Methylomonas sp. 11b: one gene and its partner. The protein of the gene in region 2 interacts with the protein of the main gene of each other region in a pairwise test. Links are inferred from orthologs where the notes say so. Each region holds a gene or a part of one and is shown on either strand. Other genes may lie near its edges. The genes, in order: eno and rpe.

Region 1 (15,419 bases), 2.7 Mb from region 2 along the record:
AAAACTACGGCATGGGCCGTTCACGCGGTACGCTACCTCTGCAACTGGCTGGAAATATCAAGCACCCCGGTCTGTTTGAGGTCGCTTTCGGCATGACCTTGCGCGAGCTGCTTTACGATTACGGCGGCGGCTCAGCGAGCGGCCGACCGATACGCGCGGTACAGGTCGGCGGACCGCTGGGCGCTTATTTGCATGAGAGCCAGTTCGATACACCGCTGGATTACGAAGCCTTCGCGGCCATTTCAGCGGTATTGGGTCATGGCGGCATAGTGGTTCATGACGATACCGTCAACATGGCCGACATGGCGCGTTATGCAATGGAATTTTGTGTGGAAGAATCCTGCGGCAAATGCACACCTTGCCGGATAGGATCAACACGTGGCGTCGAAGTAATAGACCGTATCGTCGAGGGCGTGCAAAAGGATAAAAACACCGTGTTGTTGCGCGATTTATGCGACACCATGACTTACGGATCTTTGTGTGCAATGGGCGGCATGACACCTTTCCCGGTGTTAAGCGCGCTGAATCATTTCCCTGAAGACTTTGGCTTACAATCCGCCAAAGCCTGATCGCGATTACCAGGAGATAAACATGTCTGACAATAACGAAATAGATTACGGAACTCCCGCAAGTTCGTCTGCAAATCAAGTCACTCTGGAAATCGACGGCCACAAGGTCACTGTCAATGCCGGCAGTTCCGTGATGCGCGCCGCCGCCGAAGCGGGGATCAGCATTCCTAAATTGTGCGCCACCGATAGCCTGGATCCGTTCGGTTCTTGTCGGATGTGCCTGGTGCAAATCGAAGGTGCGCGCGGCTATCCGGCTTCCTGTACTACCCCGGTGGCAGAAGGCATGAAGGTATGTACCCAGAACGACAAGCTAGCCAGCATCAGACGCGGCATTGCCGAACTATACATCTCCGATCATCCTTTAGACTGTTTAACCTGCGCCGCCAACGGCGATTGCGAATTGCAGGATACCGTCGGCCAAGTCGGCTTGCGCGAAGTGCGTTACGGTTTCGACGGCGAGAATCATCTGGATTCCGAAAAAGACACCAGCAACCCCTATTTCAGCTTCGACCCGGCAAAATGTATCGTTTGTTCACGATGCGTCCGTGCCTGCGAAGAGGTACAAGGTACCTTCGCATTGACCATCGACGGCCGCGGCTTCGATTCCAAAGTCTCTCCAGGGCAAAATCAGCCATTCATGGAATCCGAATGCGTATCCTGCGGCGCTTGCGTGCAAGCCTGCCCCACCGCGACACTGATGGAAAAATCGGTAATCGACCACGGTGTTCCGGAACATAGCACCATCACCACCTGCGCCTATTGCGGTGTCGGTTGCTCATTCAAAGCCGAAATGAAAGGCGAACAACTGGTACGCATGGTGCCGGATAAAAACGGCCAAGCCAATCACGGCCACTCTTGCGTCAAAGGCCGATTTGCATTCGGTTATGCCACGCACAAAGACCGTATCACCACCCCTATGGTACGGGAAAACATTTCCGATCCTTGGCGCGAAGTCAGTTGGGAAGAAGCGATCAGTTTTGCCGCCACCAAATTGAAGGGGATCCAAGCCAAATACGGCAAAGACTCAATCGGCGGCATTACCTCTTCGCGTTGCACTAACGAAGAAACCTATCTGGTGCAAAAATTAATCCGTGCCGGCTTCGGTAACAACAATGTCGATACCTGTGCCCGCGTTTGCCATTCGCCGACCGGCTACGGCTTGAAAAGCACTTTTGGCGAATCATCCGGCACCCAAACCTTTGACTCGGTGATGCAGTCCGATGTGATTATGGTAATCGGCGCCAATCCGACTGACGGCCACCCGGTTTTCGGTTCGATGATGAAACGCCGCTTACGCCAAGGCGCGAAACTGATCGTGGTCGATCCGCGCAGTATCGATTTGGTTAGCAATAGCCCACATGTGAAAGCCGACTACCATCTGAAACTTCGCCCCGGCACCAATGTTGCGGTTGTCACCGCATTGGCTCACGTCATTGTCACCGAAGGCTTGGCGGATGAAAAATTCGCACTGGAACGCTGCGATATTGAGTCGTTCAATAAATGGAAAACCTTTGTTGCGCTGCCCCAACATTCACCTGAGGCCGTCGCCGAATTAACCGGCGTACCCGCCGAAACCATGCGCGCAGCGGCTCGCTTGTACGCAACGGGCGGTAATGGCGCGATCTATTACGGCTTGGGTGTGACCGAACATAGCCAAGGTTCAACAACAGTTATCGGTATCGCTAATCTGGCAATGGCAACCGGTAACATTGGCCGCGATGGGGTTGGCGTCAACCCGCTACGCGGACAAAACAATGTCCAAGGCTCTTGCGATATGGGTTCGTTCCCGCACGAGTTTGTCGGCTACCGCCATGTTTCCGACTCGCAAACTCGCGTTCAGTTTGAAACTGCTTGGAACGTGGCGCTGTCCTCAGAACCCGGCTTACGTATCCCGAATATGTTTGCCGCCGCTATCGACGGTAGTTTCAAAGGCTTGTACGTACAAGGCGAAGACATCGCTCAATCCGATCCTGATATCACCCACGTACATCACGCGCTACGTGAATTGGAATGCTTGGTCGTACAAGACATTTTCCTGAACGAAACCGCTAAATTTGCTCACGTGTTTTTACCAGGCTCCTCGTTCCTGGAAAAGAACGGCACGTTTACCAATGCTGAACGCCGGATTTCGCCGGTTCGTAAAGTGATGACCCCGCTGGGTGGCAAGGAAGACTGGGAAGTAACCCAGGATTTGTCGAACGCCCTGGGTTATCCGATGAATTACAGCCATCCTTCGGAAATCATGGCCGAAATCGCGGCGCTGACACCGCAATTCGCCGGTGTCAGTTACGAAAAAATCGACGAAATGGGCAGCATACAGTGGCCTTGCAATGACGAAACACCCGATGGCACGCCGATTATGCACGCCGACCACTTCGTGCGCGGTAAAGGCCGCTTCATGCTAACCGAATATGTCGCTACCGAAGAACGTACCAGCAGCAAATATCCGTTGATTCTGACTACCGGCCGGATCTTGTCGCAATACAACGTCGGTGCCCAAACTCGCCGCACGGAAAACGTCGCCTGGCACGAGGAAGATCGTCTGGAATTGCATCCACACGATGCTGAAGTACTGGGTATTAGCGATGGCGACTGGTGCGGCGTGAAAAGCCGTTCCGGGGAAACCGTGTTGCGCGCTTTGATTACTGATCGCATGCAGCCTGGCGTGGTTTACACCACGTTCCATTTCCCACATTCAGGCGCTAACGTCATCACCACCGATAACTCGGACTGGGCAACCAACTGTCCGGAATACAAAGTCACCGCTGTACATGTCGCCAAAGTTGCACAAACTTCGGCATGGCAACAGGAATACCAAGACTTTTCCGACAATCAGTTGTCTCTACTGGAAAACCGCATCGCGGTCAACGAGTAAGTAGCAACCGCCTTATGGATGCAGTCTCAAGCGAACTGGGCTGGACCAGCTATCGAACCGGTACGTTCGATAGCTGGCGCGGCCCAGTTCACACCGCGAAAGAGGATTATGTCGCTGAAGAAGTGCCGGTGGTGTTGGTTTACAACACCATTCCGCACGTGGTGATGCTGACGACCCCTCTCAATCTAGAAGATTTTGCATTGGGCTTCAGTCTGACCGAAGAAATCATCGGCCATACGTCGGAATTGCAGTCGGTACGCGTCGTACAACGCTCCAAAGGAGTGGAAGTTAGAATGACGATTCCTGAAAAGCGTTTTGAGAAACTGCACGGCAAGGGAAAAAACATGACCGGCAGAACCGGTTGCGGTTTGTGCGGAGCCACCACCCTGGAGCAAGCCATTCGGCGTCCCCATCATGTGGGGCAAGGTTTAGCGCTGAATGCAGCGCTATTAAGCAGCGGTTTCGCCGATATGGCGCAAAAGCAATCTCTGAATATGCTGACCGGTGCGGTCCATGCGGCAGCGTGGCTGCACCCGGAACGCGGCATCGTTACTGTAAGGGAAGATGTCGGCCGTCATAATGCACTGGATAAACTGATCGGTTCATTAGCCAAGGCCAACTGCGATTTTGAAAATGGCTGGCTGCTGGTGACCAGCCGCGCCAGTTATGAAATGGTACAAAAAGCGGCCAGTGTTGGCATCACCTTGCTGGCAGCCATCTCGGCACCTACCGCGTTAGCAATTCAATTGGCGGAAGAGTGCGGACTGACCCTGGTTGGCTTCGCCCGCCACGAAAATCATATGATCTACACTCACCCTCATCGTTTACAACATTACCAAGAATCAGCCGCATAAAACATGGATAACCATAACCTCATTAAAATGGCCAACAACATTGGCGCTTTTTTCAAATCCGAACCCGACCGGGAATTGGCCATTAAGGGCGTTGAACAACATATCCGAAACTTTTGGGAACCGCGCATGCGTAAAGCGATTGTCGAATATGTGCAACAAGGTGGTAAAGAGTTAATGGAAATAGTGTCGGAAGCCGTATTGCGTATTGCCAAGTAACTCTGGGCTAATGCATCGGTTACTCGTACTTATTGAATCAGTTTATCGACCATCGCTCTAAACTGGTCATCAGCCTAATTGATAACTTCCCCCCCAATAGGATCCCATTTGGGGGAAGTCTAAATCTCTACATAGCCTTAACTATTAATGATTGAGCGCCTTAGTCAGCGGAACTAAGCGGTTGAACTTCGGATGGCAAAGTCGTACCCAAATATTTATTCAGTTGGCCCTTGCTCGCTAAAATTCGAAATTGCGAAAACAGCTCATCGTATTTAGCATTGATATACGAGCTTTTAGCAATATAAGCCTCGTTGAAGGTATCCAGCAAATCTAATAAGGTCCGTTGACCAATATTGAACTGCTGCTGATAAGCACTGATGGTCTTTTCGCTGGAATCGACGTGTTGTTTAAAAAACTCCAACTGGCTCTTCACGGTTTGATGAGCGACCCAAGACAAACGCATACTTTCAATCACCTGCCTATGCGTATTATCGCGAATATCCTTGGCCTGATTGATTAACTGCGCGGTTTGCTCGCGGCGAGCTATATCCTTGCCGCCGTTAAAAATGTTATAGCGCATACGTAACATTGCCGTCATATCGGAATTGGTGCCGCGGATACCGTCTAAGTTGTAGTTATGACTGGCGCCGGCCTCAATATCAAAACGCGGAAAATAGGGGGCCATAGCCGTAGCATGTTGGGCAAATGCCGAATCGATATCTGAATTAGCAGATTTCAGAATGGGATGATCGGCTAACGCTTCTTCTATCGCTTGATCCAGCGATTGGGGTAGCGCGGTTCCCGGCGATTGAATCGGTTGAATACCTTCCGGCAATATGCCGATGACTCGCAAGAAACTGGTCTCGGCATCTTTCAAATTACCGATTTCGGACAACACGTTCTTTTCCGCCAAGGCTACCCTGCCCATTGACTGGTCGACATCCGCCCGTTTGCCGACGCCGCGTTCGCTACGCAGTTTGATTTGATCGTTGGTACCTTGATGGCGTTGCAGATTTTCCTTAGCCAGATTCAACAACTCCTGACGCCGCAACACCTTAATATAGGCTTCAACACCATCGAGCGCGGTTATTTCCGACTGGCCGAATACTGTGTAAGCCCGAGAGTCGGTCCGAGCTTCCTGCCTCTCCACTTCATTCGGAGTAGCCAGACCATCAAACAACATTTGCCTGGCCAGAATCGCCCCTTCCTCTCTATGATAAAAAACCGATCCGTCACCGCGGCCACGGGTGGTAGGGTTATTCGATTCTTCCCAGCCGATGCCGGCTGTGACATCCACAGTTGGAAAATAACCGGCCTTGGCTTGACCGATTTCCTCTTCAACTGCGCGGCGTTCTGATTTGGCAGCTTGGATTTTGGGATTTTCATCCAACACTTTCTGAATAGATTCTTGCAAACTCAACGCCTGACTGCTTGATACACAGGCCAAATGCATGGCTATTCCTAAACTCAAACTCCTGCTGACTCTCATGACATTCCTCTCTGATATTGGTCGATTTCTTTTAACAATATGGCTAGTCTTAAGCGGTCGTCGACATGCAGTTTCCTAAAAATCGACGATAAATGCGCTTTTACAGTCCGCTCGGAAATATTCATAGCAAAAGCAATACGCTTATTACTTTCACCCTGCCGTATCATGTCCGCCACTTCCACTTCGCGCGCGGATAAACTGGCCAGTTGCTTTAGCTTTAGTTCGGTATCGACGGTACTAGGCGTAAGTTGTGTACGTCTGGCACTGGTCAACACACCAATGACCTTGGGCACCAAGGCCCGACGAATCCAAATATCACCCGCCAAAATACAAGCTACCGCACGCATTAAAAGCTCCGATGCTTCGGACTGTTCGCAATAGCCGGCGGCACCGTTAATCAGCACCTCGATCTGCTTATGTTCCGGCCAATCGGAGCCGATGACCAGGAAACGGACTTTTTTGTTGGCAAAAACCGTTAACAAACCGGCATCGTCATCCAGTTTTTTTGCATCGAAAATCACTGCATCGGCGGTATATTCGCTGCGGATACTGTGCAGCATACTAACGTTATATCCCGCGATCAGCGCATGAGTCCACTGCGCCGTCAGCTGAGGATTATTGGAATAAATCAGTATGTTAGCCACAAATGTAATTGTTGTTATGAGTTATCGTTCTCTTAAAGCCCTATCCCTGGCTTTCAATATCGGCTTCAAGAGGTAATCAAGCACTGTTTTTTTTCCGGTTAAAATATCAACTTCCGCGGTCATCCCGGCAATAATTTCCAAACGTTCGCCGCCCTTTTCCAGGTAGTTTTTAGCGGTGCGCAAACGAATCAAATAGTAACTGTCCTCATCTTTCTTCTCGCCGGGTATGCTGTCGGCGCTGATGTGTTCCAAAGAGGCCTCCAGGCCACCGTAGATCGAAAAATCATAAGCGCTTAGTTTTACCACAGCTTTCTGCCCAGGGCGAAGAAAAGCAATGTCCGCCGGCCGAATTTTCGCTTCAATCAACAGCTGATCTTCCAAAGGCACGATTTCCAGCAAATCCATGCCGGGTTGAATGACACCGCCCACCGTAGCCACTTTGATGCGCTTTACCGTGCCTTTTACCGGCGACAGCACTCTGGTACGGCTAACTCTATCTTCCAAAGCTACAGCAGATTCGGATGTGCGATCCAGTTCCGCCTTCACTTCGTTCAATTCTTTCAACGCTTCGGTTTTATAGCGAATCTTGATCTCCGCCAATTTGTTGCGCGCTTCGTCCAATGACGAACGTAGCCGCGGCATCGCCAAATTTGCGGAATTCAAGTCGCCTTTCAAATCATTAGCAGCACGTTGTAAGCGCAGTAATTCAACTTGCGACATAGCCCCATCAGCCACCAACGGTTCGGACATCTTTACTTCGTCCTGCAAAAGTTTGTAGCTACGCGCCAATTGGTCGCTTTTCGACTGAATTTCGATAATTTCCTGCTCTTTCTGCCGCACCTGCTCGGCAAAAATGTCGCTATTCGATCTTATTTCGTTCTGCTTGGAAACCAGCAATTGCCTGACGTTGTCGGCGATTTGCGGTGCATTCTTCATAACCTCTTCCGGAATTGCCAAAGGCGTGCCGTTAATTTCGGCATTCAAGCGCGCGGTATTTGCCAACAACTCGTAATACTTTAACTTGGCTTCTTTAAACGAGGAAGCAAAACGGACTTGATCGAGTTGCAGCAAAACCTGATCCTTGTCCACCAATTGACCTTCTTGCACCAATATTTCCGAAACGATACCGCCCTCCAGGTTCTGCACCACCTGCACTTGACTGGAGGGTATGGTTTTACCTTCGCCGCGCGTAACCTCATCCAAGCTGGCAAACCCGGCCCAAACCAAGGATGCCGCAACAAAAGCCGCGGCAAACCACAGGATCAAATGGCTTTGCAAGGGTAATTCGTAAAGATTAGCGGCGTTGACGTCGCTTAAAAAACGCTGATCTTCGGCTCGATACCGATGCTCGGCGCGCCACTCGGCTATTTTTTTCAACATATTAGATAGCCACCTTGATCTGTCCTTGGCGCAAGGCTTCCAGCACATGTTCCTTGGGGCCGTCTGCGACCATATGCCCGCCGTCCATCACGATCAGCCTGTCCACCAAGCTGAGCAGCGACATGCGATGCGTGACCAGTATCAGAGTCTGTTGCCCCAATTGCGCGGCAAACCGCTGTTTAAAGGCTTCTTCGCTACTGTTGTCCATCGCATTAGTCGGCTCGTCCATAATAAAAATCGACGGCGACAACAGCAAGGCTCTGGCCAGCGCAATACTTTGCCGTTGCCCACCCGACAAGGATGCGCCGCGCTCGCCCACTTGCAAATCAAAACCGGCGGGATGTTTACTGACGAACTGATCGACGCCGGCAATCGCCGCCGCCTTTAACACCGCAGCATCATCGGCGTAGCGCGAACCCAAAACGATATTGTCCTTCACGCTACCGAACATTAAGGAAATATCTTGCGGCACATAGCCGATTTGCCGGCGTAAATCGGAAGGATCGATTTGGCGAATATCGGTGCCGTCTATCAAGATCGAACCTTCTTGAGCCTGGTACAAACCCAGCATCAATTTTTCCAGCGTGCTCTTGCCGGAACCTATTCGGCCGATAAAACCCACGCGCTCGCCGGCCTTGATTTTAAACGATATGCCATCCAAGGCCTTGACCGGCTGCTGCGGATAGCTGAAGCGAACCTGCTTGAACTCAATCTCGCCGTTAAAGCGCGGTCTATGCAAATAGTCCTTGCCGTTCTCGCGTTCCACCGGTAGAGCCATCATTCGGTTAAACGACCCCAGGGCGGTCACCGCCTGATGGTAACGGGTCAATAGTGCCGCGACCTGCCCGACCGGAGCCAAGGCCCGCGAGGTCAGCATGGTGCAAGCCACCAAGCCGCCTGTCGTCAAATCACCATCAGTAATCCGGTAGACGCCGGCCACCACCACCAACACCGATGCCAATTGCTGCAAAAATGCGGTCAAATTGACGGTCAAGCCGGCATAAAACCGCGACTTTAAGCCCAGCCGGGCGATTTCGCCGACATTCTGTTCCCAACGGCGCTGCAATTGTCCTTCCGCGCCGGCCGTTTTGATCGTTTCCAGATTGGACAACGCTTCCACCAGCGTGGCATTTTTTTCACCGCCGAATTTGAACATGGCGTTGATCGTGTTTTTCAATGGCGCCTGCAAGGCGATACCAATCAACATTGCTAACGGTAAAATCGCCAATGGAATCAAGGCCAAATTGCCGCCGACACTATAAATGATCAGTAAAAACAAAAACAAAAACGGCAAATCGATCAGTGTCACCAGCGTTGCCGAGGTCAAAAATTCACGAAAGGATTCGAATTCGCTTAAGTTGTTTGCAAAAGCACCCACCGATGGCGGCCGGGCTTCCATACGAATATTCATCAGTTTTTCGAAAATATTCGCCGACAAAATAATATCGGCGCGTTTGCCGGCTGCATCGATAAAATAGCTTCGTAGCAGCTTCATCGCCAATTCGAAACCAAACACGATCAGCACACCTATAGTCAGTACCCACAACGTTTCCAGCGCGTGATTCGGTACCACGCGATCATAAACATTCATGAAAAACAAGGGCGCGGCCAAAGCGAACAGATTGATTAATAACGAGGCCGCCAGCACTTCCGCATAGATAGGCCAGGACTTATAAAGCACGTCCCAAAACCAATGTTTGACCTTCGGTACAGCCGATTCCGCAGTGCGCCCGTCAAAGCGGTGCTGCAACTGCACGAAAAAAGCCGAACCGCTGTAACTAGCTTGCAACTCCGCAGCGCTAACGGTCTTCTCGCCGCTATCGGTTTCCGGCAACACTACCGTATAGTTTTCACCGCTCTTGGCAAGCAATACACAGGCATTACCGTCTTTCAGCAACAGCACTGCCGGCAATACCAAATTGGAAATTTTCTCTAAGGGTCTGCGCAACAAGCGGCTGGTCAAACCAGCGCGTTCAGCGGCGCGCACGAACAAACCGGGCGTCAATCTATTCTCGACCAAGGGCAGTCCGGCTACCAAGGCCGTTGCAGTTTGCGGAATATGTAACAACTTGCAGACCGATAGCAAAGCCAACAATAGAGGATCGTCAAACGTGGAATCTGCTGGTCCGGATATCTGGCCGCTATCAGGCATGTAGGATGTAAGTAGAAGTTATGATTTTTATAACGCTTTAGGCGCTATTGTACTTAAGTATTATAAATTGATGCGATTACAACCCAAAAAGCATTTTTATCAAAGCAAATTCAATCACCGGCACCAGATGCACCGCCAATTATTTCCCGTAACAAGGCGGTGGCATAGCTACCGGCGGGCAAATTGAAGCTCAACTTGAGTTGATTATCCAGCCACTGCCACTCCAGATCTTGCGGCAATGTGCGTAAAGCGCGTCGATCAGCTTCCAGATCAAACGCAAGCAATCCGTCGGCTATGGATGCGTTAGCGGCAATCACGGCGTCTTCTATCGCACCAGCCTCAGCTGTGGCAATCTTACCGCCACGGCCCCACATGGTCCCGGTGGGATGAATATCACCCTGTTCGACGCGAGCCGACAGACTGGCGTCGTCGCTATCGCCGGTAAAACAGCTATTACTGCCGTCAAGCTTGAATACATCGCCATTCAATGCTTGATGCCAATTCGCTTGCTCGACGCGCTGCGCCAAGATCAGATTGAACAAATACGAGCGCGCTGCCGATAAATACAAAGAGCGTTGTTCCCGCTTGACCTTGGCACCGGCAAACATGGCCAGCGCGCGATTGATATTTTGGCCTTGATGACCGAAACGTTGCGGTCCGAAGTAATTGGGAAAGCCTTGGGCTTTAATCTGCTGCAGTTGCTTTTCGGTGCTTTCTTGGTCGCCCGTCCAATTTCGGATCAGCAAGTTAAATCGATTGCCCGCCAAAACACCGCGCTTTAGTTTTCGGGCGTGGCGGACCGTTTGCAACACTTGCAAATGCTCGGTTTCGATAGCTGACCAATCCGGATCGTCCTTACCCGGCAACCACACACTAAACCATTGCCGCGTTCGGCCGTGTCTATCCTTAAGACCAGCATAGCTGACATCTCGCTGCCTGACCCCGACATGACGAGCCAGCTGCCGCGCGACATATTCGGTGTTTTCACCGATTTTTTCGATATGCAGGAATATATGCTCGCCGCTGCCTTCCGGCTCGAACGATAGAACTTCTTCGACTACGAAATCCTCGGGCTCGGTTTTGATATCTCCGGTACCTGAGGGTCCGCCGTACGCGTAGGGCCATTCGGGTAAATTAAAATCTGTCATAAGGCTTATAAAATATCGTAGGTCATGTTGCCGCGATACGACTGCATGGATGCAGGAGGTAGAGCAACGCAGGAACGGTTGCCGAGTGGTGAGGTGACATTCCGAATGTGAAATTGTCAGGGAACGCTACTCGCACCATGACCTACATGGATTATCGCTTTCAATCCATAGGTTCAGAAAATTAGCTTCGGTTGAAAAAGGATAAAAAAAACGTCTAAGGCAACAATGAAAATACCGGCTTTAAACGTAAGAAAATTCGAGTGATAAAACTCTTCCTCCTTGGTTGGCGGGCGTGAGTCATTTTGAGCGTCTAAATACCCTCTGACTCCTCTTTTTTGCCTGTCGCTTAACCAAGGAATCATCCCGGAACTAATAAGCATAGCGGTGCCAAAAAGAACAATTCCGAATCCTACGCCATGACGCTCAAAGCCATAGGCGATAAATTCGCTTATTGTGTCATTTAGACTCATTGTCAATTCATTCATTTACCGAGCATCAATACTAAAGACAGTAATCCTAATCGATGCCGTATGGTGCAATTTTCAAGATTACACTAGATGGTCGAGTATCGCGGTATCGCTCGTGATCTAACGCTGGCAACGTTTTTATTTCTCTATCAACACCACCGCCTGCACCGCGATGCCTTCCTTGCGGCCTTCGAAGCCTAATTTTTCAGTCGTGGTAGCTTTGACATTGATGAAATCGACATCCACGGCCAAGTCGGCAGCGATATTGGCACGCATAGCCGGCACGTGCGGCAGCATTTTCGGTGCCTGGGCGATGATAGTGACATCGGCGTTAACCAGCTTGTAACCTTTTTCCTGGACAATTTTGTAGACGTGGCGTAGCAATACCCGGCTGTCGGCACCCTTGAATTCGGGGTCGGTATCCGGAAAATGCTTGCCGATGTCGCCCAACGCTGCCGCGCCGAGAATTGCATCAGCCAAGGCATGCAGCACCACATCGCCGTCGGAATGGGCTTCCAAACCTCTTTCATAGGGGATTTTCACACCGCCCAATATGATGTGATCGCCGTCGTTGAAACGGTGGACGTCGTAACCTTGACCGACTCGGATCATGCTTGTTGCTCCATGTAGAATTGCGCCAGCGCCAGATCTTCGGGCCGGGTGATTTTGATGTTGTCGGGTCGGCCTTCGACGATTTTGGGTTTGTAGCCCAACAATTCCAATGCACTGGCCTCGTCGGTAACGGCCGGATTGCCTTCGGTTTGCTGCAAAGCGTCGCGCAGCATGCCGTATTTGAACATTTGTGGCGTCAACGCCCGCCAGACATGTTTGCGGTCTATCGTTGCGGTAATGGTGTCGCCGTCGACGTGTTTCAGCGTGTCGTGTGAAGACAGCGCCAGAATGCCGCCGACCTCATCGTTTTTGAGCGTGTCGATTTGCAGATGAATATCAGAAGCCGTCAGACAGGGTCGTGCGGCGTCATGCACCAGCACCCAATCGTCCTCGGCGGCTTGGCCCTGCAAAGCTTTCAGCGCCGACAGCACCGAGTCAGCCCGCTCCTTGCCGCCCGGTGCGGTAATCACATCAGGATGTTTGGATACGTCTAATTCCGGCCAATACGGATCTTCAATCGATATAGCGACAGCCACGGCTTGAAACGCACCGGATTGCAATAAGCGATTTAAGGTATGTTCAATGACGGTTTTGCCGGCCAGCGGTAGATATTGTTTAGGGCGGTCGGCTTGCATACGTTTGCCGACGCCGGCTGCCGGGACTACCGCCCAGCATCTAAGAATTTGATTCATGCTCTACTCAAGCACTTGAAAGAAGGTTTCGTTTTCCTTGATCATGCCCAATTCATAGCGGGCACGCTCTTCGATGGTTTCCAAGCCACGGCGCAAATCCAGCACCTCGGCATACAGGGAATCGTTGCGTTCCTTTTTTTCCTGGGCTTCCTTGGTCAGGGTGTCGAGACGTTCCCGATAATCGCTAATCTGCGAGACGCTGGCATCACCTAGCCACAACCGATACTGGAAGTGAACGATTAATAGGATGATGATGGCGATGAGCGTTTTTATAGCGAATTCTCAACAATGTAGGTTGGGTTAGCTCTATCAGAGCGTAACCCAACATTTAATGCCAACGCGTTGGGTTACGCCCTTCGCTACCGCTTAGGGCTAACCCAACCTACGCTTTTTATTTCAGCATTTTAAACGCGCTGCGGCCGGCGTATTTGGCTTTGTCGCCCAACTCGTCTTCGATTTTCATCAGACGGTTGTATTTGGCAACACGATCGGAACGGCTCAATGAACCGGTTTTGATTTGGCCGGTGCCGGTCGCGACCACCAAGTCGGCGATGGTGGTGTCTTCGGTTTCGCCGGAACGGTGAGAAACTACCGCGCTGTAGCCGGCAGCAGCAGCCATATCGATAGCCGCCAGGGTTTCGGTCAAGGTACCGATTTGGTTGACTTTGATCAGGATGGAGTTAGCGATGCCTTTCTCGATACCTTCTTTCAGGATAGCAGGGTTGGTCACGAACAAATCGTCACCGACCAACTGGATTTTGCCGCCCAATTTTTCGGTTTGATATTTCCAGCCGTCCCAATCGTTTTCGTCCAGACCGTCTTCGATGGAGATAATGGGGTACTTATCAACCCACGCTGCCAGGAAATCGACCATTTCTGTGGAGTTGAAACTGCGATTTTCCGCAGACAACACGTATTTACCGTCATCGAAATATTCTGAAGCAGCAGCGTCCATACCCAGATAGATGTCAACGCCCGCTTTGTAACCGGCTTTTTCAATCGCTTCCAGGATCACTTCGATGGCTTCTTCGTTGGAAGACAAGTTAGGCGCAAAGCCGCCTTCGTCGCCCACAGTGGTCGCTAAACCGCGGCTTTTCAATACTTTAGCCAGGTTGTGGAATACTTCCGCACCGTAACGGATCGCTTCGCGAAAGGTTGGCGCGCCGACAGGCAGAATCATGAACTCTTGCAAATCAACGCTGTTATCAGCATGCGAACCGCCGTTGATGATGTTCATCATCGGTACAGGCAAAATAAATTCGCCGGATTTGTTCAGGAATTTGTACAACGGTACACCGGCTTCTTGTGCAGCAGCGCGCGCGGCAGCCATGGAAACGCCCAAGATGGCATTGGCACCAATGCGGCTTTTGCTTGGGGTGCCGTCCAAGGCAATCATTTTTTCGTCCAACGCGGCTTGGTTGTTGGCATCCATACCGACGACCGCTTCGCGAATTTCGGTGTTGACGAAGTTAACGGCGTTCAATACACCTTTACCCAAATACCGAGCTTTGTCACCGTCGCGTAATTCGATCGCTTCGCGTTCGCCGGTGGATGCGCCGGAGGGCACCATCGCACTACCGATGATGCCGGATGCCAAATACACTTCCGCTTCAACGGTCGGGTTACCGCGTGAATCCAGAACTTCTCTTGCCTTTACGTCTACTATTCTTGCCATTATTTTGCCCTATAGAGTGGTTTCAATCAGGCTGGTGGATTTAACAGCCCGGTCTATCGTTACTAACATTTCCAATAATTCTTTCATGCGGTGCAAAGGCCAGGAGTTGGGGCCGTCGCTCAACGCTTCTTCCGGTTTGGGATGCGATTCCATGAAAAGTCCGGCAATGCCCACTGCCACTGCCGCCCTCGCTAAAACAGGCACATGCTCGCGCTGACCGCCGGAAACATTGCCTTGCCCGCCCGGTAACTGCACGGAATGAGTGGCGTCGAATACCACCGGGCAACCGGTGTCGCGCATCACAGCCAACGAACGCATATCCGAAACCAAATTATTATAGCCAAACGACACGCCGCGCTCGCAAACCATGATTTGCTGATTGCCGGTGGCTTTGGCTTTAGCAGCGACATTGGCCATATCCCACGGCGCTAAAAACTGGCCTTTTTTGATATTCACCGGCTTGCCCAAAGCGGCGACGCTTTGGATGAAATTGGTCTGGCGGCACAAAAACGCCGGTGTTTGCAGCACATCGACCACCGCCGCAACTTCTTCTAGCGGTGTATCTTCATGGACGTCGGTCAAAACCGGCACATGCAATTGTTGCTTCACTTTTTCCAGGATCTGCAAACCTTTTTCCAGACCCGGA
Region 2 (15,553 bases):
TCATGAACTTGGCTTCGTTCGGATCAATGCCTGCTGCACCCAGTAGTCCGGATGCTTCTGTCCAGCTGTCCGCCATTGCGGAGGCACTGCAAATCACCATTAACCCGGCTAAGCAAGCGCGGCTGTGTGATTTTGTTAACGTTGTGTTGTTTCTCATGGTGGTTATCCCCTTGGTTCAGTGACTACTGAAGATTGTATAGCAGTTTTTAGGCCATATTCGATTTATTAAAAATCAACAAGATAGGCGGCATATGTAGACTAGTTCATGATTCGCAATGGTGCAAATTCTTTTTGTTGCACCAAAGTAATGCGGTGTTGCTATGTTGCGACAACGCCCCATTTATTCTTAAAGCAAACCACTGAAACTGGCAGATCAAGGCCTGTAGGGTGGTATTGAGTTGCAATGGTGCAATCCAAAAAGCGTTGCACTTCTTTGGTGCGATTCTGTTGTCCTTTTAATTGATGTGTTTAATAAATCTTTAAAAATCATGGGAATAAATAGTGGCATGCATCATGCTTTGCTTGTTTCGGGAATTTATTAACTCAAGCAAAGAGGTGTTGAACTATGAAACTGATAACAGCGGTGGTTAAGCCGTTTAAGCTAGACGACGTGCGTGAGGCGTTGTCGGATATCGGTGTATCTGGCGTGACGGTTACTGAAGTAAAAGGCTTTGGTCGGCAAAAGGGCCATACGGAACTGTATCGTGGTGCCGAATATGTGGTGGATTTTTTACCCAAAGCAAAAATCGAGGTAGCGGTTGCGGATGCTTTGCTTGAGCAAGCCGTCGAAGCGATTGTGAAAGTAGCCAATACCGGGAAGATCGGCGATGGCAAAATTTTTGTAACCGATCTGGAGCAGGTGGTTCGGATCAGAACCGGCGAATCCGGCGAAGAAGCTCTTTAATATCAAGATGGGGAAACCAACAATGAAATATTTAACAGGCATGGCGCTGTTCGCGCTGTTTGGACTCTCGGGCATGGCGTTTGCGGAAGAAGTGGCGGCACCGGCCGTACAAGCCACCGTTAACAAAGGCGATACCGCCTGGATGATAGTTGCCACCGTACTGGTTGCGTTAATGGTAATACCTGGCTTGGCCTTGTTCTACGGCGGTATGGTGCGAGCCAAAAACATGCTGTCTATCTTGATGCAGGTCTTTGTTATCTTTTCGTTGACGGCGATTATGTGGGCGACGTTCGGCTACAGCGTCGCGTTTACCGAGGGTAACGCCTTCTTCGGCGGTTTCAGCAAGGCATTTTTGAAGGGTATTACCCCGGATTCGATGGCGGCCACTTTCAGCAAGGGGGCTTATGTACCGGAGTTCATTTATGTAGCGTTCCAGCTGACATTCTCGGCTATCACGCCGGCCTTGATCATCGGCGCATTTGCCGAGCGGGTTAAATTTTCAGCGGTGCTGTTGTTTACCGTGATCTGGTTTAGCTTCTGCTACTTACCGATGGCGCATATGGTTTGGTACTGGGCAGGCCCTGATGCGTATACCGATGCTGCCGCAGCGGAAACAGCCGGTGCGACGGCGGGCTTTTTATTCCAAAAAGGCGCGTTGGATTTTGCCGGCGGCACCGTGGTACATATCAATGCCGGTATCGCTGGTTTGGTCGGTTGCTTAATGATAGGTAAGCGCATTGGTTATGGTAAAGAGTTTATCGCGCCGCACAGCGTGACGATGAACATGATAGGCGCGTCCTTGTTGTGGATAGGTTGGTTCGGTTTTAATGCAGGCTCCAACCTGGAAGCCAACGGTCTGGCGGCATTGGTTTTCCTCAACACATTGTTGGCGGCAGCGGCGGCAACCTTGGCCTGGATGGGCGCAGAATGGGCTGTGCGTGGTAAACCCAGCATGTTGGGCGCCACGTCAGGCGCGGTTGCCGGTTTAGTCGCGATAACTCCTGCTTGCGGCTGGTCAGGCCCGATGGGCGCTATCGGTTTAGGCTTGGTGGTCGGCGCAGTATGCTTCTGGTCAGTAACCTTTTTGAAACACGCGATGAACTATGACGATTCGCTGGATGCGTTTGGTGTGCACGGGGTAGGCGGTATCATCGGCGCCTTGGGTACTGCTGTGGTTGCCAGCCCTGCCTTGGGCGGTACCGGAGTATGGGATTACGTCACCAACGCGACCTTGCCTGACTACAGCGTGCTTACCCAGCTTGCCAGCCAAGCTTGGGGTGTAGGTATCGCCATCGTTTGGTCGGGTGTGGTGTCCTTCATTGCCTTCAAAATTGCCGATGTGGCTCTGGGTCTGCGGGTTAGCGAAGCGACTGAGCGTGAAGGTCTGGATGTCACCGAACACGGCGAAACCGCTTATCATGTTTAGGGTTGAAAGCTGCGGTTAACGCGAAAAGAAACGGGTGGTCGGCGATGGCTGCCCGTTTTTGTTATCATGAGGCACTACTTTGGTGCTTGTGCTCGGGTAAATTGTAGGTTCTACCGGAATTATTTATTATGGTGGCAACAGTGACGAAACAGCTTTTTAATCATTCGAATTTGGGGATAGCATGAAATTAATTACAGCGATTATCAAACCATTCAAGCTGGACGACGTCAGGGAAGCCTTGTCCGAGATCGGGGTGGCTGGTGTAACGGCAACCGAAGTTAAAGGTTTTGGCAGGCAAAAGGGCCACACCGAGTTGTATCGCGGCGCCGAGTACGTGGTGGATTTTCTGCCTAAGGTCAAGCTGGAAATCGCAGTGGCCGAACACGTTGTCGACCAAGCCGTGGAAACTATCGTCAAGGCCGCCAACACCGGCAAAATTGGCGACGGTAAAATTTTTGTGACCAACCTGGAACAGATCATTCGTATTAGAACCGGCGAGACCGGAGAAGATGCTATTTAAGTCTTCAAGACAAATATAAAAAACAGCGAAACATCAAAAATCGCCCTGGTCTGCGCGTTATCCGCAGACCAGGGCGATTTTGTTGTTTATAGACTGCTTAAAAATAACAACACACCATCATCTAGTGAAAGACAATGACAACAATAAAAAGAACGCTGATGCTGATGGCATACAGCTTGATGTTGCCCGAGCAGGCTTGGGCTGAAGGCATTAACCAAGCCAATACCGCTTGGGTTTTAACCTCCACCGCACTGGTTTTATTCATGACCATTCCGGGCCTATCGCTGTTTTACGGCGGTTTGGTCAGAAGCAAGAATGTGCTGTCGGTGCTTATGCAATGTTTTGCGATTACCTGTCTGGTATCGATATTGTGGCTGGCCGGCGTTTACAGCTTTGTGTTTACCGATGGCGGCAACTGGCAGCAGTTTTTGGGTGGCGGCAGCAAGATTTTTTTGCCGGAAATGAACACGCAAAACTTGATCGGCGATATTCCGGAAACCGTGTTTTTCATGTTTCAAATGACTTTCGCGATTATTACTCCGGCGTTGATCGTTGGCGCTTTTGCCGAGCGGATGAAGTTTTCGGCGATGCTTTGGTTTAGCGGGCTGTGGTTAATCGTGGTGTACATGCCGATTTGTCACTGGATTTGGGGCAACGGCTGGCTGGCGGCCTTGGGTGCCAAGGATTTTGCCGGTGGGATTGTGATTCACGTCAATGCCGGAGTGGCTTCTCTGGTGGCGGCCTTAGTCTTGGGGCGTCGTAAAGGCTTTCCCACCGTGGCGATGCCTCCGCACAATATGACCATGGTGGTCACGGGCGCCGGTATGCTCTGGTTCGGCTGGTTCGGCTTCAACGGTGGTAGCGCGTTAAAAGCCGACGGCAGTGCCGGGATGGCGATTGCCGTCACGCATATCGCCGCCGCCGCTGGCGCGTTGACCTGGATGACGATTGAATGGTTGCGTTTCAGCAAGCCGAGTGTGCTGGGTATCGTCACCGGTATGGTAGCCGGCTTGGGTACCATCACCCCGGCCTCTGGATTTGTCGGGCCGATTGGCGGGCTGATTATTGGTATAGTGGCAGGCATAGTGTGTTTTTATGCCACGCAATTCGTCAAACGCCGGTTAAAAATCGACGATTCCTTGGATGTATTTCCGGTACATGGGGTTGGCGGTTGCGTCGGCTCGATTTTAACCGGCGTATTCGCTGCTGAAAGTTTCGGCGGCTTGGGATTAAACGGTGTGACAATCGCCGAGCAAGTCGGCGTACAAGCGCTAGCGGTTTTGGTGACGGCGGCCTGGAGTGCTTTATTCAGCTATGTTTTGTTGAAATTCATCGACGTGTTCATCGGTTTGCGCGTCAGCGAAGATGAGGAGCAGCAAGGTTTGGACATCGTGCTGCACGAAGAAACCGGCTACCACAATCTGTAACCATTAGCGGTTAAAATCCAGGCTTTTCATAGCGGGCAGGGCGGGTAGCCGTATTGCCCGCATCCCTAACAAAATCAGGAAAATCATGCCCATCACTCTGGAAGTTTTAGAAACCATCGTACGCGCGGCCGGCGAAGTGGCGATGCGCTATTTCAACGATTTAGATTCTCTGGCGATTAACAAAAAAAGCGCTCGCGATTTGGTGACCGATGCCGATGTCGCGGTGGAAAATTACCTGAAACAAGCGCTCGGCGCGCAGTGTCCCGAGTACGGTTTTTGGGGCGAGGAAAGCGGCCAAACCGCTAATCAAACCAGTCGTTGGATCGTCGATCCGATTGACGGCACCCATTCTTTCTCGAAAGGCCAATATTTTTGGGGTATCAGCGTTGCGTTGGAAATCGACGGTGAATTGATGATGGGGGCTGTTTACGGCCCGGCGTTGGACGATTATTACTGCGCGGAAAAAGGCAAGGGCGCCTGGAAAAACGGCAAGCCTATCAGGGTTTCTGATGAAACCAATCTGGCCAGCAGCATGGTGTCCACCGGGTTTGCCTGCCTGCGCCAGTATTTGGAAGACAACAACCTGCCGCGATTCGCTCGTATCGCTCAGGCCACAACCGGTCAACGCCGTTTGGGTTCGGCTGCGCTGGATTTATGTACGGTTGCGGATGGCCAGGTCGATGCTTTTTGGGAACAGGAACTGAATCTTTATGACATTGCCGCGGGTGTGTTGATAGCCAAAGAAGCCGGCGCAACGATCACCGACTTTAAAGGCAATCCCGGTGTATTTCCAAAGCAGGTCTTTGCCACAAACGGCAAGATTCTCGATCAGTTATTGCCTTTGATGTAAGCGTTTTTCATCAACATCTCACAACGTTTGGCAATATCGATAGCTTGTTGTGAGGAAGAAAAGCTGGCGTATTTTTCCGCAAACTGTCGGGCGGCCTGTGTGTGTTTCGAATTACGCAATAGCTCAGTCAACGTTGCCTTGTAGTTGGGGTTTTTGCTTTCTGCGGTGATGTAATTGCCCGCGCCGAGAGCAGCGAGGTTTTGAGCGCTGATCAGTTGTTCGAGCTGAAATGGCAATGCCAGCAAGGGTTTGCCAGACAGTAAAAATGCCGACAATGTCGCCACACCGCCATGGCAAATAGCCAAATCGCATTGTTTGGCAGCCGCCGAGATTATTACCGGCTGCGGAGTGATGTGTAGATTGGCGCTGCTGTTTTTCTCTATAAATGCGGGCGTTGTGCCGGGGATATGCACCAATATTGACCAAGGCGACGCGCGTAATTGTTTTAGCAATATCTCCAGGCCGGGATATTCGGGGCGCAAATAGGCGAATATTTTTTCGGTTCCGACGCTCGGCCAGATCGGCTCAATACCGGTGGTTTGCAAAAGGGTTGGTCCCCAATAGTTTGCGCTGCGGTATTGCCGATAATGGTCCAGCTCTGGAAACGTGCAGATAAAGTCTTCAGCAAACTCGAATAAGTCCGCCAAAATCCTTAATGGTGGCGTATTCAGACGCGCTAAAACCGAGTTTGTCGTGCTTAACACCTGGCTTTCGATAGTGCTTAAGACCTTATCGCCAACTCGCAACCAGGGACGGATATTGGGCATGGGACTTAAGCGCGGCGGCGAGAAAAAGCCGGTGCCGAACCCAGCTCTTGGGATGTTTAATTCGCGCGCCGCGAGCAATGCAGTCGGCGCATGGTCGAATATGATCAGGTTGGGGGCTAGATGCCGATATAAGGATTGCCAAGCTTTTGCTCGGGTAAACAGGCCGGTTTCATCGGTAAATCCGACATTCTGTAAAACTCCCGGGTAACTGGAGGCGGGTGGTTGCACTCGACCGTCGGGCCAGCGTATCGGGGCCTGTAGATAACAAAAGTGATCTTCAGCTAACAAAGTTTCGGCGTATTCCAAATCTTTCAGCACGAATATTACTTCGTGTCCGAGTGATTTAAGTTGTCGGGCTACCGGAAGGAATGCGGCGGTATGACCGTAGCCGGCACCCAATTCCCAGCAATAAAGTACTCTACTCATGGTTACGGATTTTGAGGTGATTGAGTGGGTAATATATAAAGTATTTGCTACCTGAATTATTTTTACCGGCCTAAATCATCCTCCGGCATTTGCTAATCAAGCGAAATTACGCTATATCGTCATTAACCATTGCGCGCAAACCTAATTACCGAAATTGGATTTCATTTTAATTTACGCAGTATTAACTCACTGAATTTCTCATGAGCTTACCAATACAAAATCCCGAAAAATTACCTAGTTTAAGCGAAATGCCGCCTGTGCGTTTATGCCGCCGACTGCGCGGCACTATTCGTCCACATGTTCATAGCTCTAAACAGGTGTTATTGGCGGCTGCCGCTGCTTTATCGATGACACCGTTTACGCTGCAAGCGTCGACTTTGTCCTTCTCCACCAGTTCTTATAGCGCGACTGAAGCGGGCGGCAGCGTGCCTGTCACTGTCAACATGAATACGGCGGCGTATGGCGGTTGCACTATCAGTGGCGAAGTGGTTGCCACTGGCGGCAGTGCGACTTCAGGTAGCGACTACAACATATCCGGCGGCACCTTTTCTTTCAACGTGCCATTTACCGGCGGGCCGCATACCGATAGCGCAACAGTGTTTATCAGTATTGTGGACGACACCGTTGTAGAAAGCACTGAAACCGTGAATTTGGCTATTCAAAACGCAATCGAAGATTGTTCGGGCCCGCCCAACACCAGCAGTACTGCCGTGCTCAGTATTGCTGATAACGATACGGCGCCGCCTACGCCTACGCCCCCGACGACGCCGACAACACCAACAACTCCAACCCCTAATTTAAGCCCCGATCCCGGCTTTACCCCCAACCAACAATCAATTTACGAAGGTTTAACCAGTGCTTGCTCTGGAGCGAGCGGCGATTTATTGAACCGCTGCAATGAAATAAGCAACGCCGACCTGAATGCGGTGATTCCCGACGCGGTTGCCGCGCAAGGTGCGGCGGCTGTAGATTTTGGTTACAAGCAATTTTCCGTGGTGCATGGCCGCATCGTTAATCTGCGTAATTCCCAGCAGCAAGGCTCTTCCTTGCTGGGTTATTCCACCATCAATATCAACGGCGAAACCATACCGGTGGGCAAAGCTTTGATGACAGCTCTGGGCCCGGCGCGCGGCGGTGCGGCAGGCGACGATCCAAACGACCAACCGTTTCGCGATAGCCCCTTGGGTTTCTTTTTAAAAGGTCAATTCAATGTCGGCGAGAAGGCCAACACCACTAGCGAACGAGGATTCAAAGCCGACAGAAAAGCCGTTACTTTTGGTTTGGATTACAGCCTCACGGATGAATTGGTGTTGGGTGCGGCTTTCGGCTACGGCTCTACCGACACCAATTACAATTTAAACAGCGGCAGCATGTCGGCGGATGCTTTCGAGTTTTCGTCTTACGGCAGTTATTTCCTGCCGCAGTCATTTTATATCGACTGGATTATGAGTTATGCGCTGCATTCGTTTGATATCAATCGGCGCATCCAATATACCGGATTCGACAACACGGCCACCAGTGCCGCCAATGGCGACCAATACGGCTTTAGTTTGGGGTTTGGTAAAGATTTTGCGCTGCAAAGTTTTGTGATTAATCCCTATGTAAGGCTGGATTACAGCAAAACCGAAGTGGATAGTTATCAGGAAAGCGGCGGTGGCGGTTTGGCAATGGAGTTTGCCGGCCAATCTATCGATTCGGCGACATCGACTATCGGCGGCCAAGCCAGTAACGCGATCAGTACTTCTTGGGGTGTGTTGTCACCCGGCGTGCGCTTCGAATGGGTGCATCAATATCTGGACGAAAGCCGTTTGATCCAGGCGCGCTTTAGTCAGGCGGCTGCCGGCGCCGGCACATTCAGCGTCAAAACCGATACACCGGATCGCGATTATTTCAATATCGGTACGTCCTTGGCGTTGAGTTTGCCGGAAGGTCGGGCGGGCTTTTTACGCTACGAATACCGCTTGGGGCAGGCGTATATTACCGATCACACTATCGAGTTGGGGGCGAGAATCCCGTTTTAAGGAACTAGCAGCGATTGCTTTGGGGAAGGGGCCGCTGCGGGATATCCCGCAGCGGCTGTCTTTCATTCAGACTTATTTGGCGGCGGCTAATTCCGCGCGCATGTCGTCGATGACTTTTTTGTAATCCGGCTTGCCGAAAATTGCCGAGCCCGCAACGAAAGTGTCCGCACCTGCTTCTTTAATTTCCCGAATATTGCCGACGTTTACGCCGCCGTCGATTTCCAGGCGGATATCAAAACCGCTGTCGTCGATAATTTTTCTGGCTTGGCGCAATTTATCCAACGCGGATGGAATGAAAGATTGGCCACCGAATCCGGGGTTAACCGACATCAGCAAAATCATATCGACTTTGTCCAGCACGTGTTCCAGATAATGTAGCGGGGTGCCTGGGTTGAATACCAGACCGGATTTGCAACCCAAGTCTCTGATCATTTGCAGTGAGCGATCAATATGTCTGGAGGCTTCTGGGTGGAAGGTAATGTAGCTAGCACCGGCTTTAGCGAAATCGGGAATGATGCGGTCTACCGGTTCCACCATCAAATGTACGTCGATTGGGGCGGTTACGCCATGCTTACGCAGCGCTTCGCAAACCAGCGGACCGATAGTCAGATTGGGCACAAAATGGTTGTCCATCACATCGAAATGCACAATGTCTGCGCCCGCATTTAAGACATTAACAACTTCTTCGCCCAAGCGTGCGAAGTCTGCGGAGAGTATGGAAGGTGCAATCAGATTGTCAGCCATCTTTTGATCCTTTTGGTGAGGTTAAAAACCGGCATTATAACTTTTTTCCGGCGTTTGGCTAAAACAGTGGATTGATTGCACATTTCAGGGCGACCGAGGCGTGTTCCAAGCCGTAACTGTCAGCCGAGTGCCGGCATATGATTGTTGTTAGGGAAGTGGTCGGTCAGAAATTTTTCGAATTCCGCTATCGGTAGCGGCTTGCTGACCAAATAACCTTGGTAAAGATCACACTGCCGGCTTTTCAGAAAAGCCAGTTGCTCGGCGGTTTCCACGCCTTCCGCAACCACTCGCATACGTAGCGTCTTTGCCATGGCGATGATCGTAGCGGTGATTTCCATATCGTCGGTGTGTTTAGGGATGTCTTCAATAAAGCTTTTATCGATTTTTAAGACATCCAGCGGAAATAGTTTCAAATAAGCCAGCGATGAATAGCCGGTGCCAAAATCATCGATAGCCAGATGCACACCTAACCCGTGCAGTTTATGCAAAATTTCGATGGCTTCTTTTTCCCGCTTCATCAAGGCGCTTTCAGTGAGTTCGAGTTCCAGGCACTTGGCTGGAAAACCGGTTTCTGCCAAGACCTTGGAGACGACGTCGCTAATGTCGCTATGCAAAAACTGTTGCGGCGACAGGTTAACTGCCAGACGCAAGGGCGGAAAACCGGCTTTTCGCCAGCGTTGGCCGGTGCGGCAGGTTTCTCTCAACACCCAATTGCCGATACTGGTAATCAGACCGGTTTCCTCGGCAATCGGTATGAAGCGTAGCGGCGGTATCAGTTCGCCGCTGGCAGTCTGCCAGCGGACCAGGGCTTCGGCACCGATAATCGCGCCAGTCTCGATGCAAATTTGCGGTTGGAAAAATACCCGCAATTCGCCTTGCTCTATAGCTTGCCGCAGGCGGATTTCTATATCGATACGTTCGCGCGCGGCGCGCGTCAAATCTTCCGAGAAATATTTGAAACGATTACGGCCCTCGTTTTTGGCCTGATACAAGGCCGTATCGGCTTGTTGGATCAACTCGTCCGGCGAAGCGCCGTGTTCGGGAAACATCGCGATGCCGACGCTGACGCCGATGCGTACCTCATGACCGCTGGGTAGCTGCCAGGTTTGGTTCAAGGCATTGATGATTTGCGTGGCTACGTGAGCGACGGTTTCGGGTTGGTTGACTTCTTCCAGCAACACCACGAACTCGTCGCCGCCGAGGCGGCAAATGGTGTCGCTGGTACGCAGCCGGGTAGTCAGGCGCTCGGCCACCATTTGCAGTAAATCGTCGCCGGCCAAATGGCCGAAGCTATCGTTGACGTCCTTGAAGCGGTCCAGGTCCAGCATCAACACCGCCATCTTATTGGCTTGGCGGCGGGCTTTCTCGATATTATGTTGCAGGCGCGACAGGAACAGCATGCGATTAGGCAGTTTCGTCAGCGGGTCGTGATGGGCCAGGAATTCCAGTTCCATTTCCGAAGCCTTTAATTTGGATATGTCGGCAAATACGCCCACATAGTGGCTAATCTCGCCGTTCCCGTCGCGCACCGTGCTGATGCTTAATAATTCCGGATACACTTCTCCGCATTTACGGCGATTCCAAATTTCGCCTTGCCAATGATCCGTCGTGGCAATATTGGCCCACATTTCCCGGTAAAAATCGGTGTTATGGCGGCCGGAACTCATGATGCCGGGACTATTGCCGATCACATCCTGATTGGTGTAGCCGGTAATATCGGTAAACGCCTTGTTGACCATCGTAATGCGGCGCCGGGCATCGGTGATCATCACGCCTTCACGCGTGCTTTCGAATACGGCGGCGGCTTGTCCCAAGCGCTCCTCGTTGGCTTTGATGTCGGAAATATCGGTGATGGTGCCGACGTAACCGCGCAATCCGCCGGTTTCATCCAGTTCCGGCTCGGCGCGTCCCACCACCCAACGCACACTGCCGTCCGCCAATTGAAAACGGTATTGCATATTGAAGGGTTGCAAGGCGGATATGCAACGCTGCCATTCGGCAATCACTGATTCGCGGTCGTCGGCGAGCAGCCCGGCTATCCAGCCGTCACCGTGCGAATCGATAAAATGCAAGCCGGTGATTTCGCACCAGCGGTGATTGACGTAGTCGCATTCGCCTTTTTCGTTGGTGCGAAAAATGCCGACCGGGGCAATTTTGGACAGCGTATGGAAGAGTAGTTCGCTTTCCTGCAAAGCGATTTCCGCTTGCTTACGAGCCGTGATGTCACGCAGTCCGATGACATAGGCCGGCGCGCCTTCCCATTCCAGCGGCGTGGAACGCAGTTCCGCCCAGGCTATGCCGCTGGGACGAATCAGATTGATGTCTTGAAATTGAATTTTGTCGGCCGAAATCGGAATTGCCAATGAATGACCGATCAGGCTGCCGCGTTCTAGTAATTGTTCTGCTGCTTGATTGGCATAAAGAACGACGCCTTGCGGGTCGACCACCATGACACCGTCGGTAATGGTGTCAAGGATCAGATTGAGTTGTTTGAGTGTTTGTGGCATTTAGGGGTTACGACCGGGCATCAAACGATTACTGTCTGCACACCTGTACCAACATTTTGAGTAGTGATGGCCGCCATCACCGACGACATTCGGGAAAGATCGCCTAGCAGTTTTAGCACTGGTTCCGGTAGATCGCGCACCAGCATCGGCGTGGCAAAGATTTCTTTTTCCAGGGCTTTTTCCGGCATGCCCAATACTTCCACCACATCGAATACCCAATGGCCCGGCTCGTAAATGCCGGCCAGCACCGCGCTGATTTGCTCGACCAGCCTGCGGGTTTCAGGATTCAGCGACACCACGTACAAGGTCAAAACCAGCTTATGGTGGTTGGCTCTGCGTTCTTCATGAACTTTGGCGATGTGTACCACTTGGGCGATATTGCGGATTTGCGACGCCGACAAGGGTTTGCTGGCCAGCTCGAATTGCAAGCCTTCTTCATGGGCGTCTTTCAGCTGATCCATGAATTCGGCGGCAAAGGCCGTGACGATATAGACATTCAGGCTGGTGTCCAACGCCTTTAGGCGGCGTAAGGTCTCCACACCATCTATGCCGGGCATGCGTAAGTCCAGAAATATCAAGTCGGGACGATCAGCTTCCACCATGGCGATACCTTGCAGACCGTTCTCGGCTTCGCGCACATGGTAGCCTTCTTCTTCCAGGATAAGCTTGAAGGCACCACGTACCGCCGGGTCGTCGTCAATCACCAGAATGTTGTTTACCATCGCCTCTGTCTCTATTCGTTAAAAATACTAAAAGTGGGGAAATTTTAACCGTATGCGGCAACCTTCGCCAATGCGGCTTTCCACTGCTATCGAGCCATTGGCATCCTGAATCAAGCGGCGGGTGACCGATAAACCCAGCCCGGTGCCCTGGCCGGGCGGTTTGGTGGTAAAGAAAGGATCGAACATGCGGCTTTGTACCTCGTCGGGGATGCCGGGGCCGTTGTCTTTTACAATCAACTCTAGCATTTTTTCCGCACAGCGGACGCTGATTTCAATTTCGGGTTGCGCAATCCCGCGCAGCGCATCGCGGGCGTTGATTAATAGATTGATCAGTATCTGTTGCATGCTTTCCGCTGTGCAGGCGAGTTTGGGCAAGTTTTCCGGTATCTCGGTGCGGACTTGGATAGCGGTTTTGCGCAATTCGCCTTCCAGTAACAACAGGGTTTGGCCTAAAACCTCCTCTAGCGAGCAACTGCCGGTTTGCGTGGTTTTCTGATGCATGAACACCAGCATATTCGAAACAATGTTTTTGATACGTTGAATTTGCTGCAACGCTTGCGCAAGGACTTGTTTAGATTTGGCGTCTTCGGTGCGGTCCGAGACAAATTCGACGAAGTTCATCACGCCCATCAGCGGGTTATTGATTTCGTGGGCCACGCCGCCGACCAGCGTACCCAGCGCCGACAGCTTTTCCATTTGCAGCATATGATCCTGATTTTCCTGTAATTGTTTATAAGCTTGGCGGGTTTGTTCCAGCAAGCGGGCATTTTCCAGCGAGATAGCGGCCTGCGCGGTCAACAGCTCGGTCATGCTGATTTTTTCCGGGGTGAATACGCCTTCGGATAGCCGGTTTTCCAGATACAGCAAACCGATTAATTCGCTTTGCTTGATGACCGGCAAACACAATACCGAGCGTAAGCCAAACGCCAACACCTCGGGGGCGTTTTGAAATTCGCCTTCGCTACAGGCGTCGCTCAGCACGACTTTTTCGTGGGTGCGTTGCACGTAATTGACGATGGCGTGGCAGATGCCGCGTACCTTGTTCAGGCGGTAATAGTGTTTGTGTATCGTGCGTTTTTTGCCGACGTGCTGCTCGGCAGCCACCAATAATTCGTCATTTTGTTTGATCAGCAAATAACCGTGTTGGGCGGCGGAGCTTTCCAACACCACGGCCATGATTTTTTGCATGAGTTGAGTCAGATCGATTTCCGCCGATAACGCTAGCGCCGATTTCATCAAATAGCTGATATCCAGACTAGGTAAGGTAGTGGGAGCGGGCTGAGGTTTGGTTATTCTGGCACCGGTTTCCGGGCTGACGTATTGATGGCGCTCCTGCAGCTGGTTGTTTTTTGCATCGGCACGGCATAAGCGGTAATGGCGGCGGGCTTCGCCGTAATAAAGTTCTGCGTCGCCCAAGCCGTGCTTCAGCAATAGATCAGCCAGCGCTTCGTATAGATGGCCGGTCAGCAGGCCATAGTTCTGTGCCAGCGCTAGGGCGATAGCATCCATATACAGATTGCGCGCGTCACGGTATTGGCCTTGCCGATTGGCTAATTCCGCATGGATAAACATCAGGTAGGGCTTTAGCAAGGGACCGAGTTGCCCCCACACTTCCAGTTGCGCAAGCAAGGACGTCATTTCGGCATCGATAAGAGCAGCATCCGTTTCCGACCGCAGCAGGTTCAAGATCCGAAATACATACCAAAGACGTTTCAAAACATTGTCGGTTAAACCATGCAAATAGTTTTCCACGGTTTGCAACGATAGTGCCGCCGCACTATAGTCACCCAGGTAATATTGGGCAAAACCCAGCAATGCGAAGTAACTGCCGGTAGCGGCAACATAATTATTGGCTTGCCAGTCAGCCAGGGTTGCTTGCATATCGACCTGCCCATAGTCGGGCTTCATCGGCAATACCCAACCGGCCATTACCGCTTGAGCCAGACCTATCGAAAACGACAGCTGGTTTTTGCGGGAAAATTGCAAACATTCTTCGGCAGCTTCTTCGACCCAGCGCAGGTTCTTACCCTGCGCTATTAGATTCCACATCAGTGGGCCATAAGACAAGCCGGCGTTGTATAAATCGCCGCAGTTTTTCCCGGATTGAATGGCTTTGTGCGCGTAATCGACAATATCGGCCGGGTGGCTACGCGAGTGCATATTGCACCAGACAATGCCGTTCATGCCTCTGGTCGCGCCAAAGGTGTTGGGATACTTTGCGCATAAATCGTGAGCCAAATCCTGATAGCGAAACGCCTGCGCGAATTTGCCCTGTTCGCCCAGATTGAGGCCCATGATGGAAAACGAATAAATCACCGATTCGTCCATACCGCCTTCCAGACAATGCAAGGTGGATTGGGCGGCGGACAAATACAGCTGCGGCACCAAGCCGCACATGTATAAATCCGGAATCAACTCGCTATAAAAAGCCAGTTCGATTTTGCTCTGCCGCTGCTCGGTAAACGGCATATTCAGGATTTTTTGCCAGACATCGTCTTGCTGGTCGATGATCAGCATCAGATTTTCCATGCGTTGCCGGGCTTGCTCGGGATCGTCGGGAATGGACTTGTTGAAATAGGCTAAACCGCGATTGGCGGTGGCGATAGCTTGCTTGAAGTTGCCGAAGGAGGATAGCGAAGTCGTTTGATCGGCCAGTGCCTCGGCTTTGTCCAGATCGCTGACCGCATGCTCGATCAGCCGGTTCAATAAGGCTTCAGAGCTATCGTAGCGGCCGCACATCAGATCGGTCTTCGCCAGGCGTTGATAAATCCGAAACGTTAGCGCATAGGCCGTTTCCCAACAATCGGTCGGTAGATAATCGTGGGCTTTCAGAAAAAATTCGTTGGCGGCATCGCCGGCCAGGGCGTCCAGGGCTTTATTGCCGGCGTTGAAGTTGATATTCACCAGCCAATAGGCCGTTTCCTCGTCGACTATAGCCGGGCAACCCTGGTTGAGATGGGCGGCGATGGTGAATAAATTGTCAAGGCTGATAAGCTCGGCTCCGGGCGGGACCACCGACAGCAAGCGATTGCCTATGCGCCAATGGATGCCGGGGCGGGTCGCGGCGTCCACTTGCTGTAATACCGCTTCCTGCACCCGGTCGTGGACAAACTGCAAGTCGGCTTTATTTTCCAGCAATAGCCCCATGCTTAATACCGGCTTTAAATCTTCGAACAGTTGCTCGATACGCGTATCCAGCACCAGCGCGACATCCTCGGCGGTGAAGCGGTTGCCCATGC

What was found.
Region 1: the proteins of rpe (region 2) and eno interact in binary tests that used the Escherichia coli proteins (3 or more experiments, as listed by UniProt). The link is inferred for Methylomonas sp. 11b from one-to-one orthologs.

What each region holds. Positions count from the first base shown.
Region 1 is NZ_KI911557.1:2,083,646-2,099,064, forward strand. What follows is about bases 12,632-15,419. They hold eno (phosphopyruvate hydratase), read right to left. Parts: upstream 14,774-15,419; coding sequence 13,490-14,773; downstream 12,632-13,489. Other genes in these bases: ispD (2-C-methyl-D-erythritol 4-phosphate cytidylyltransferase), read right to left, coding at 12,632-13,098; METH11B_RS26645 (septum formation initiator family protein), read right to left, coding at 13,102-13,371; kdsA (3-deoxy-8-phosphooctulonate synthase), read right to left, coding at 14,783-15,419. Also shown: METH11B_RS0110060 (formate dehydrogenase beta subunit), read left to right, coding at 1-569; fdhF (formate dehydrogenase subunit alpha), read left to right, coding at 592-3,444; formate dehydrogenase accessory sulfurtransferase FdhD, read left to right, coding at 3,459-4,298; METH11B_RS0110075 (formate dehydrogenase subunit delta), read left to right, coding at 4,302-4,514; METH11B_RS0110080 (TolC family outer membrane protein), read right to left, coding at 4,675-5,967; METH11B_RS0110085 (response regulator transcription factor), read right to left, coding at 6,000-6,647; METH11B_RS0110090 (HlyD family type I secretion periplasmic adaptor subunit), read right to left, coding at 6,669-8,027; METH11B_RS0110095 (type I secretion system permease/ATPase), read right to left, coding at 8,029-10,179; tRNA pseudouridine(13) synthase TruD, read right to left, coding at 10,290-11,327; METH11B_RS0110105 (hypothetical protein), read right to left, coding at 11,501-11,812; ispF (2-C-methyl-D-erythritol 2,4-cyclodiphosphate synthase), read right to left, coding at 11,933-12,406; more of ispD, read right to left, coding at 12,403-12,631. UniProt on the Escherichia coli protein: Catalyzes the reversible conversion of 2-phosphoglycerate (2-PG) into phosphoenolpyruvate (PEP). It is essential for the degradation of carbohydrates via glycolysis.
Region 2 is NZ_KI911557.1:4,810,912-4,826,464, forward strand. The notes cover bases 7,250-10,171. They hold rpe (ribulose-phosphate 3-epimerase), read right to left. Parts: upstream 9,086-10,171; coding sequence 8,414-9,085; downstream 7,250-8,413. Other genes in these bases: METH11B_RS0123150 (autotransporter domain-containing protein), read left to right, coding at 7,250-8,341; METH11B_RS0123160 (sensor domain-containing protein), read right to left, coding at 9,205-10,171. Also shown: METH11B_RS0123115 (porin), read right to left, coding at 1-157; METH11B_RS0123120 (P-II family nitrogen regulator), read left to right, coding at 566-904; METH11B_RS0123125 (ammonium transporter), read left to right, coding at 927-2,330; METH11B_RS0123130 (P-II family nitrogen regulator), read left to right, coding at 2,512-2,850; METH11B_RS0123135 (ammonium transporter), read left to right, coding at 2,985-4,277; METH11B_RS0123140 (inositol monophosphatase family protein), read left to right, coding at 4,363-5,127; METH11B_RS0123145 (glycosyltransferase), read right to left, coding at 5,106-6,320; more of METH11B_RS0123150, read left to right, coding at 6,521-7,249; more of METH11B_RS0123160, read right to left, coding at 10,172-11,592; METH11B_RS0123165 (response regulator), read right to left, coding at 11,613-12,314; METH11B_RS0123170 (AAA family ATPase), read right to left, coding at 12,342-15,553. UniProt on the Escherichia coli protein: Catalyzes the reversible epimerization of D-ribulose 5-phosphate to D-xylulose 5-phosphate.